DNA from 2 places in the Caulobacter sp. UC70_42 genome. Region 2 is predicted to be linked to the other one. Evidence: riboswitches for the same ligand, from Rfam matches in the RefSeq annotation. Region 2 holds a riboswitch; the other holds the start of a gene.
What was found. A riboswitch is a leader RNA that binds a small molecule or an ion and turns the genes downstream of it on or off. The one in region 2 is predicted to bind glycine.
Positions count from the first base shown of each region.

Region 1: it holds a riboswitch for glycine, as region 2 does, so the genes downstream of both, ACHMW8_RS01855 (TonB-dependent receptor plug domain-containing protein) here and gcvT (glycine cleavage system aminomethyltransferase GcvT) in region 2, are expected to answer to the same signal.

Region 1 is NZ_CP171994.1:327,679-332,090, forward strand. It holds gene ACHMW8_RS01850 (TonB-dependent receptor domain-containing protein) at 1-774, opposite strand, end outside; gene ACHMW8_RS01855 (TonB-dependent receptor plug domain-containing protein) at 662-2,632, opposite strand; glycine riboswitch at 2,763-2,854, opposite strand; glycine riboswitch at 2,858-2,945, opposite strand; gene ACHMW8_RS01860 (ABC transporter substrate-binding protein) at 3,213-4,247, opposite strand; gene ACHMW8_RS01865 (response regulator transcription factor) at 4,336-4,412, shown strand, end outside.
Region 2 is NZ_CP171994.1:1,014,112-1,018,523, reverse strand. It holds partial or broken gene ACHMW8_RS05270 (zinc-dependent metalloprotease) at 1-1,251, shown strand, start outside; glycine riboswitch at 1,310-1,400, shown strand; gene gcvT (glycine cleavage system aminomethyltransferase GcvT) at 1,564-2,676, shown strand; gene gcvH (glycine cleavage system protein GcvH) at 2,692-3,057, shown strand; gene gcvPA (aminomethyl-transferring glycine dehydrogenase subunit GcvPA) at 3,127-4,412, shown strand, end outside.

The DNA of each region.
Region 1 (4,412 bases), 690 kb from region 2:
CTTGTCGAAGAGATTGGTCGCGTTGGCGTAGAGCTCGACCTCATGGCCCATGACCTCGGGCAGCTTGGCCTGAACGCCCAGGTCGACATAGGTGTAGGCCTTGATGTGGCCGTTCACGAGGTCGACGGTGTTGTTGTAGTTGCCTGGCGAGATGTAGCGCGCCCGCAGGTTGGCGCTGAACACCTTGCCCGACCAGTCGAGCGCCGCGGTCATGCGGCTCTTGGGCGTGCCCAGGCCGAACGAATAGCCTTGCGACTTGACGTACTCGATCTTGCTGACGCCGTCGTTGGTGGTCAGGCTGTTGACCCAGGTCATCAGCCAGCGGGCGCGGATGCGGCCGGGCGCGTCGGGGATCAGGCGGTCGAGATTGGTCGCGTACGAGATCTCGGCGTCGACGCCGTCGGTCTTGTAGTTGGCCAGGTTGACGTAGGTCGAGACGATCCGCGAGATCCCGCCGGTGGCGTCGCGGGTGACCCGCGAACACATGTCGGCATTGCCGTTGGCGCAGCGCGTGACGATGTCCTGCGCCGAGACCGTGGTGATCACGTTGTCGATGTCGATGTCGAAATAGTCGACCGAGATGTTGAAGCCCGGGAGGGCCGGCGGCGAATAGACGAAGCCGGTCGTGAAGGTCTTGGCCGTCTCGGGCGTCAGGTTCGCGTTACCGCCGCCATTGGTCAGCACGTAGACGCTGGAATTGGTCTTCGGGTCGACGATGGTGTTGTAGCCGGTCGTGCTGGTGGTGAAGAGCTCGGTCAGGTTGGCCGAGCGGATGTCGCGCGACTTGGTGATCCGCCCCCGGAAGCCTGGGAAGAACTCGTTCGGTGGCGCCCAGCTTCCACGACCAGATCGAGCCGGTCGTGTTGTAGTCGGACACCCGCGCGGCGGCGTTGACTTCCAGCTTGTTCAGAACCGGGACGTCGCGCACGACGGGCACCAGCACTTCGGCGAAGGCTTCCTTGACGCTGTAGCTGCCGGCCATGGCCGAGAAGCTGAAGGTGGTGAAGGCCTTGGCCGCGTCCAGGTCGCCCACCCGGCGGTCGACCGACTCCTTGCGGGCCTCCGCGCCGACGGCGACCGAGACCGGGCCAGCCGGCAGGCTGAAGGGCTCGCCGCGCAGGCTGAAGCCGCCGACGTCCAGCTTGCTGGTTTCGCGCATCGACGGCGTGCCGGTCACATAGTCCAGCGCCGCTTGCGAAGGCGCGCCCTGGCCGAACAGGTTGATCGGCACGCAGTTGGTCGAGGCGTTGGTCAGGGCGACCCGGCAGATCGGCTGGCCGGTGGTCGGGCTGATCACCGAGTCGACGGCGTTGGCGTAGTTCTGGGTCAGGAAGAACCCAGGGGTGTCGATATTGTTCTCGTTCTCGCCGTGGCTGTAGTAGGCGCTCCAGCGCCAGCCGTCGCCGAAGGCGCCGTCGAACGCGATGGTCCCTTGGGTCGAGACGCGCTCGAAGTCGATCGTCGGATAGGCCTCGGTGTTGAAGCGACCCATGGTGAACGAGGTCTGCCCCGCCGCCGCCAGGGCCGACTTCACGGCCGCCGGCAGATAGGCGTTGTCCGACTTGATCGTCAGGTTGCCGCGGTTGTGGTCGCCGAACCAGATGTAGTTGTTCCACATCCGCGAGCGGCGCAGCTCGGCCGTCATCTTGACCTTGTCGGTCAGGTCATAGGTGACGCTGGCCATGGTGGCGTAACGCTTCTGCGGCGTGACCAGGGGCGACAGGTCGTCGTTCGACGGGCCCTCCCCGCCGACCGAGTTCGTGCCGATCACGGTGCCGTAGTTGAAGTCGCGCAGGCTGCCGTCGGGATTGAAGGCCTTGCCCTTGAGGACGCCCGACATGATCAGGCCGCCATAGGCCGCGTTCGAGAAGCCGACGTCCGGGGCCAGCACGAAGCGGCCCGCGCCGTTCGACACCGTGGCCCAGCGGCCGATGTTCGGCCGGCTGTTCTTCGGGATGACGCCGTCGTTGTCGATGTACTCGCCGCCGATCACGAAATGGCCGCGGCCGTCGGCGAAGCTCTTGCCCGCCGCCGCCTCGAGACGGATCTGTTTGGCGTCGTGGTACGAGGACTCACCACCCTCCACGCCGAGCTTCAGGCCGGTGAAGGTGCGGTCAATGCTGATATTGACCACGCCGGCCACGGCGCCGGAACCCCAGGCGGCCGAAGCGCCGCCGGTCACGACGTCGACGCCCTTGGTCAGGACGCTGGGGATCAGGTTCAGGTCGTTGTCGCCCGAGAAGCGGCGGCCATCCAGCAGCACCAGGGTGCGGCTGATGCCCAGGCCGCGCAGGTCGACCGGCGCGTTGCCCGCGCCCGTGTTGGTGCCGGTGGTCTGGGCCGAGGTCGTGGCGCGGAACTGCGGCAGGTCGTTCAGGGCCGCGGCGATGTTCGGACGGGCGCCGACGCTCAGGTCCTGGGCGGTGACCCGCACCGTCGGGGTGGGCGCCTCGAAGCCGGCGCGGTCGATGCGCGAGGCCGTGACGATGATCTCGCCGACGCTGGTGTCATCGGTCTTGGCGGCGGTCTGGGCGGCGTCCTGAGCGAAGGCGGCGCCGTGCAGGGCCAGGACGGCGGGAACCAGGCTGCAACCCAGCAGCAGTCCCCGGCGAGTTTGGCGTGAAAGAGTCAAGGTAAGATCCCCTATGTTTCAGCAGTCGACAGTCGCTCTCTCCCGCGCGCCCGTTTGTTCGGTCGCGTCGGTCGCGTCGCTCGGGAAGACGTGCGCCTTCCCGGACTCCGCCAGGCGGTTCCTCTGCCCCCGCTGTCCCTTGGCCTGAGAGATTCAGGCGCGGTCGCGCCCTTGCTCCTTCGGCGAGGCCGCTCACTTGTGGAGCGGTCCTGCTTTCCAGCGTCCTCGTGCTCTGCGGTCCCTGTTGCCTGAGCGTTTCCGGGGCGGTTGCGCCTTCGGCGTCGGGCTGACCCGATCTCTTCCGCGAGAGCCAGGCCAATACGACCGGCTCGCCCGATCGCGTCAAAGCGTCGAAATCCGGTACAATGTTGCCCGACGCGCGATGAGGGCGAAAGGAATCCCCCCTGAGCTCAACCGGTGGGCACGACTCGCGTTCGTCCGTCGCCGCGCGATCCGCGAAGGTGACAGGTCGGTGACAGCTTGGGCTGATCGGGACCAGGGGCGAAAACCACGAAGCTTTCGTGAACTTGGCCGGGCGTGATTATTTTTTAGGCGAACGCTGGACTATATTTAAGCAACATCAGCGATCGGCGGACGCGGCTTTCCAGCGCGCCAGCAATTCAGCGCGCCGCCCCTGGTCGAAATTGGCCAGAAGGGCGGGACCGACACGGATCGGCCGGCCGGCCGCGCCCAGCGCCGGCGCGCCGCCGGCGGGGCGGATCGGCGTCAGCCTGGCCTGGGCCAGTCGCCTCTGCCCCTCGTCCGACATCAGATAGTCCAGAAACACCCGGGCCGCCTTGGGATGCGGCGCCGAACGGGTGATGAAGGCCACCCGCGAGAGCGACAGATGATAGTCGCTGGGCACGACATAGCCGATGTCGGCGTTGCGATGGCGCGCCCACCAGTCGGCGTAGAAGCCGTTCATGTCGTAGGCCAGATCGTGCGCGCCCGACAGACTGGTCAGCAGCGGCGCGCCCGGGACGAACAGGCCCGGCTCCGATTTGGCCAAGGCGTCGTACAAGGGCCAGGCGTCCGGATAGGCCTGCAGGTCGCTCGACAGGTACATGAACCCGACCCCGCTCTTTTCGGGATCGTACATGGCGATCTTGCCGCGCCAGCGTTCGGGGTTGGCGCGCAAGGCCGCCAGCAACGCGGCGTGGCTGCGGGGCACCTCCGACTCCTTCAGCGCCTTCCTGTTGTAGGCGAAGACGATCGGCTCGGCCGTCACGCCGAAGCCCTGGTCGCGCCAGACGGCCCAGGCCGGCAGGCCCTTGGCCTCCGGACTGCGATAGGTCTGGGCGTAGCCGTCGTTGATCAGCTTGACCTGGATGTCCATCGACGAACTCCAGGCCACATCGGCGACCGGCGCGCCCGCGTCCGTCTCGGCGATAAGGCGCGCCTGCATCGGTTTGGCGGCCAACTCGACGAAGCGGACCTTGATCTTGGGAAAGCGCTCGCGGAAGCCCTCGCCGATCACCTGGTGGACATCGGTGTTGAGATAGACGACGAGCTCGCCCTCGCGCTCGGCGGCGCGAATATCCCAGCCGCTGGTCGCCTGTCCGATCGACTTCGGCGCGCAGCCGGCCAGGGCGGACGCCAGGGCCAGCGCCGCCATGATCGCCACGGGCCCGCGTCTCTTGACCTGATGAGGCAATCGGCGTCGGATGATGACCTCCCCTGCGTGTTCGGTTCCTACATCCCCGATGAAGATACTGGTTGTCGAGGATGATCCGCCTCTGCGTCGCTCCCTGACCGCGACGCTGGAGAGCGAAGGTCACGA
Region 2 (4,412 bases):
ATCGAGATCGCGTTGGCCCGTCTGCGCCAGCTGGCCCCGCACGAGATCGGCCACTCCATCGGCCTGCAGCACAATTTCGCGGCCAGCACCTACGGTGACCGCGCCTCGGTCATGGACTATCCCGCGCCCAGGATCGCCATCAAGAACGGCCAGCTGGACTTCTCCGACGCCTATGGGCGCGGGGTCGGCGCCTGGGACAAGTTCGTGATCGACTGGCTTTATGGCGTCGCCCCGACCGGCGTCGACGAGAAGGCCTGGCTGAAGGCCAAGGCCGACAGGAGTCAGGCCGACGGCCTGCGCTACGTCTCGGACGAGGACGCTCGATCCGCCGACACCGCCCAGCCGATCGGCGCCGTCTGGGACAATGGCTCCGACCCCGTCGCCGAGCTCGACCATCTGATGGCGGTGCGCAAGATCGCCCTGGACCGCTTCGGTCTGCCAAACCTGCCCAAGGGAGCCTCGGTGGCCGACCTGCGCCGGATCATCGCGCCGATCTACATCTTCCACCGTTACCAGGTGGATGCGACGGCCAAGCTGGTCGGCGGCGTCGACTTCACCTACGGCGTCGAGGGCGACGGCCACGAGGCCAGCAAGATCGTGCCGGCCGGGCGCCAGGCCGCCGCTATCGACGCCCTGCTGCGGACGCTGACGCCCGCCGCGCTGGATCTCTCCGACAAGACGCTCGACGTGCTGACCTCGGGCCAGTCGCAGGGCAATGACAAGGCCAATGATATCGAGACCTTCGGCCAGGGGCCGGTCTTCGATCTGCCGGCCGCCGCCGACGTGGCCGCCGATCTCGTCTGGGGCGACCTGTTCGCGCCGGCGCGCCTGAACCGCCTGATGGAGGCCAGGCGCCGCGATCCGGCCCAGCCGGGTGTCGAGGGGCTGCTGGACAAGTCGCTCGCCCTAGCCGCCTTCGACGGCAAGGCGACGGGCCGCCAGGGCGAGCTGGCCCGCCGCGTCCGCCAGCGGATGGTGGTGAACCTGGCCAACGCCCTGGGCGACAAGGACCTGTCCCCGACCGCCGCCGCGGTGATCCGCGCGCGTCTGGCCGACTGGGGCAAGGGCCTCAAGACCGTGACCGCTGGCGACGCCGCCGACCGCGCCCAGGCCCGCGTCCTGGCCGGTGTCGTCACCGACGAGAGCGGCGAGCGTCTCGCGGCGCTGATCGAGGATGGCAAGGCCAAGGTGGCCATCCCGCCCGGCCCGCCGATCGGCGAGGACGACTGGTTCGGAGACTTTTCGCGGTAAGGCGCACGGCCATCGCAGGCCGTGCTTGACTCGCATGGCCTGCTACCGCACTACGCCGAAGACCCTCGCGGGAGACATCGGGATTCGCTCCCGAGGCCGAAGGCGCAACCGCCCCGGAAACGCTCAGGCAAAAGGACCGCGCGGGTTTAGGAACGCTGGAAAGAGGCCCCCGAAAGGGCGGCTCGCCGAAGGAGCAAGGCCAAACCCGTCCGGCAGAGGGGCGAGGCCGGAATCTCTCAGGTCCAAGGGACAGCGGGGGCGACTTGCCGGCGGACGCCGGTCCCGTCGCCGACCCCGCTTGGAGCCCGTCCAGTGTCCGATCAAGACCTCAAGAAGACCCCGCTCTTCGACGCCCATGTGGCGCTGGGCGCCCGCATGGTGCCGTTCGCCGGCTATGCCATGCCCGTGCAGTACAAGGACGGGGTGCTGAAGGAGCACCTCTGGACTCGCGAACACGCCGGCCTGTTCGACGTCTCGCACATGGGGCAGGCGCGCATCCGGGGGGAAAACCCCGCCAAGAGCTTCGAGAAGGTGGTCTCGGCCGACTACCAGGGCCTGAAGCCCGGCAAGCAGCGCTACGGCGTGCTGCTCAACGCCGAGGGCGGGATCATCGACGACCTGATGACGGCGCGTCCCGACGACGACGGCCTGTTCGTGGTGGTCAACGGCGCCTGCAAGGACAACGACTACGAGATCATCGCCAAGGCCCTGGCCGGCGAGGCGACGGTGACCCGCCTGGAGGACCGCGCGCTGCTGGCGCTGCAAGGTCCGCAGGCCGCCGCCGTCCTGGCCGCTCATGTGCCGGAAGCCGCCGGCATGGTGTTCATGGACACGCTGGCCCTGACCGCTTTCGGCGTCGACGCCATCATTTCGCGCTCGGGCTATACGGGTGAGGACGGCTACGAGATCTCGGTCCCGGCCGACGCCGCCGGGCGGGTGTGGAACACCCTGCTGGCCGACGAACGCGTCAAGCCGATCGGCCTGGGCGCTCGCGACAGCCTGCGCCTGGAAGCGGGCCTGCCGCTGTACGGCCATGACCTAGACGAGACCGTCTCGCCGATCGAGGCTGGGCTGAACTTCGCGGTGGGCAAGTCGCGCCGCGAGGCCGGCGACTATCTGGGCGCGGCCCGGATCGCCAAGGAACTGGCCGGCGAGCTGTCGCGCGTCCGCGTCAATCTCAAGGTGCTGGAAGGCGCGCCGGCCCGCGAAGGCGCCGAGATCGCCGACGAAGCGGGCAATGTCATCGGCAAGGTGACCAGCGGCGGCTTCGCCCCCAGCCTGGGCTTCCCTATCGCCATCGGTTTCGCCCCGCCGGCCTATGCGGCCGTGGGGACGAAGCTCAAGGTCATCGTCCGTGGCAAGCAGGCCGCCGCCGAGGTGGTCGCGACCCCGTTCGTCGCCAACCGTTACGTCCGCAAACTCTAATCAAGGGCCCAGGCAATGCGTTTCACCAAAGATCATGAATGGGTCATCGTCCAAGGCGACGTGGCCACGGTCGGCATCACCGCCTACGCCGCCGAGCAGCTGGGCGACGTGGTGTTCGTCGAGACCCCGGAAGCCGGCAAGGTCGTCAAGCAGGGCGAGCAGCTGGCCGTCGTCGAGAGCGTCAAGGCCGCCTCGGACGTCTACGCCCCGGTGTCGGGCGAGGTCGTCGAAGGCAACGCCGAGCTGGGCGACGCGCCGGAAACCGTCAACGCCCTGCCGGAGAGCGGCGGCTGGTTCGCCAAGATCAAGCTGAGCAACCCGGCCGAGGTCGACGCCCTGATGGACCGCGACGCGTACGAAGCGTTCCTGAGCACGCTCTAGCTCCACCGCCGTAGACACTCCCATCCCCGACCCTTTCCCCATCGAGGGGGAAGGGAGAAGGACCGAAAGATGCGTTACCTCCCCCTGACCCCCGAAGACCGCGTCGAGATGCTCGGCGCGATCGGCGTGAATTCGATCGACGACCTCTTCATCGACGTGCCGGCTTCGGCCCAGCGTTCCGGAACCGTCGACCTGCCGCCGCACGCCGGCGAGATCGAAGTCGAGCGCGAGATGGCGGGCCTTGCTCGTCGCAACCGCGCCGCGGGGGAGGGGCCGTTCTTCTGCGGGGCCGGCGCCTATCGCCACCACGTGCCCGCCACGGTCGATCACATCATCCAGCGCTCGGAGTTCCTGACCAGCTACACGCCCTACCAGCCGGAAATCGCCCAGGGCACCTTGCAGGTGCTGTTCGAGTTCCAGAGCCAGGTCGCGGCCCTGACCGGCATGGAAGTGGCCAACGCCTCGCTCTATGACGGCTCCACGGGCGCGGCCGAGGCGGTGATGATGGCCCAGCGCGTCACCCGCCGGAACAGGGCGGTGATGTCGGGCGGCGTCCACCCGCACTATGTCGAGACCATCGAGACCCTGGCCCACGCGGCTGGCGTCGCGACGGAGGCTCTGGCCCCGGCGGTCGACGCCGAGGACGCGGTGATCGCCGCCATCGACTCAGACACCGCCTGCGTCGTCGTCCAGACCCCCAACGTGTTCGGCACGGTCACCGACGTCACCAAGATCGCCGAGGCCGCCCAGGCCGCCGGCGCGCTGCTGATCGTCGTGACCACCGAGGCCGTCTCGTACGGCCTGCTGAAGTCTCCCGGCGAGATGGGCGCCGACATCGCCGTGGCCGAGGGCCAGTCGATCGGCAACGGCCTGAACTTCGGCGGCCCCTATGTCGGCCTCTTCGCCTGCAAGGAGAAATTCGTCCGCCAGATGCCGGGCCGCCTGTGCGGCGAGACCGTCGACGCCGACGGCAGGCGCGGTTTCGTCCTGACCCTGTCGACCCGCGAGCAGCACATCCGCCGCGACAAGGCCACCTCGAACATCTGCACCAACAGCGGCCTCTGCGCCCTGGCCTTCTCGATTCACATGAGCCTGCTGGGCGAGACTGGCCTGCGCCAGCTGGCGGCGCTGAACCACCAGAAGGCGTTAGCCCTGCGCGACGCTTTGAAGGCCGTGCCGGGCGTCGAGATCCTGACCCCGCGCTTCTTCAACGAGTTCGCGATCAAGCTGCCGAAGGACGCCGCCGAGGTCGTCGAGACCCTGGCCGGCCACGGCGTCATCGCCGGCGTGCCGTTCTCGCGCCTCGACGCGGGCGCGGGCCTGGACGACGTGCTGCTGGTCGCGGCTACCGAGAC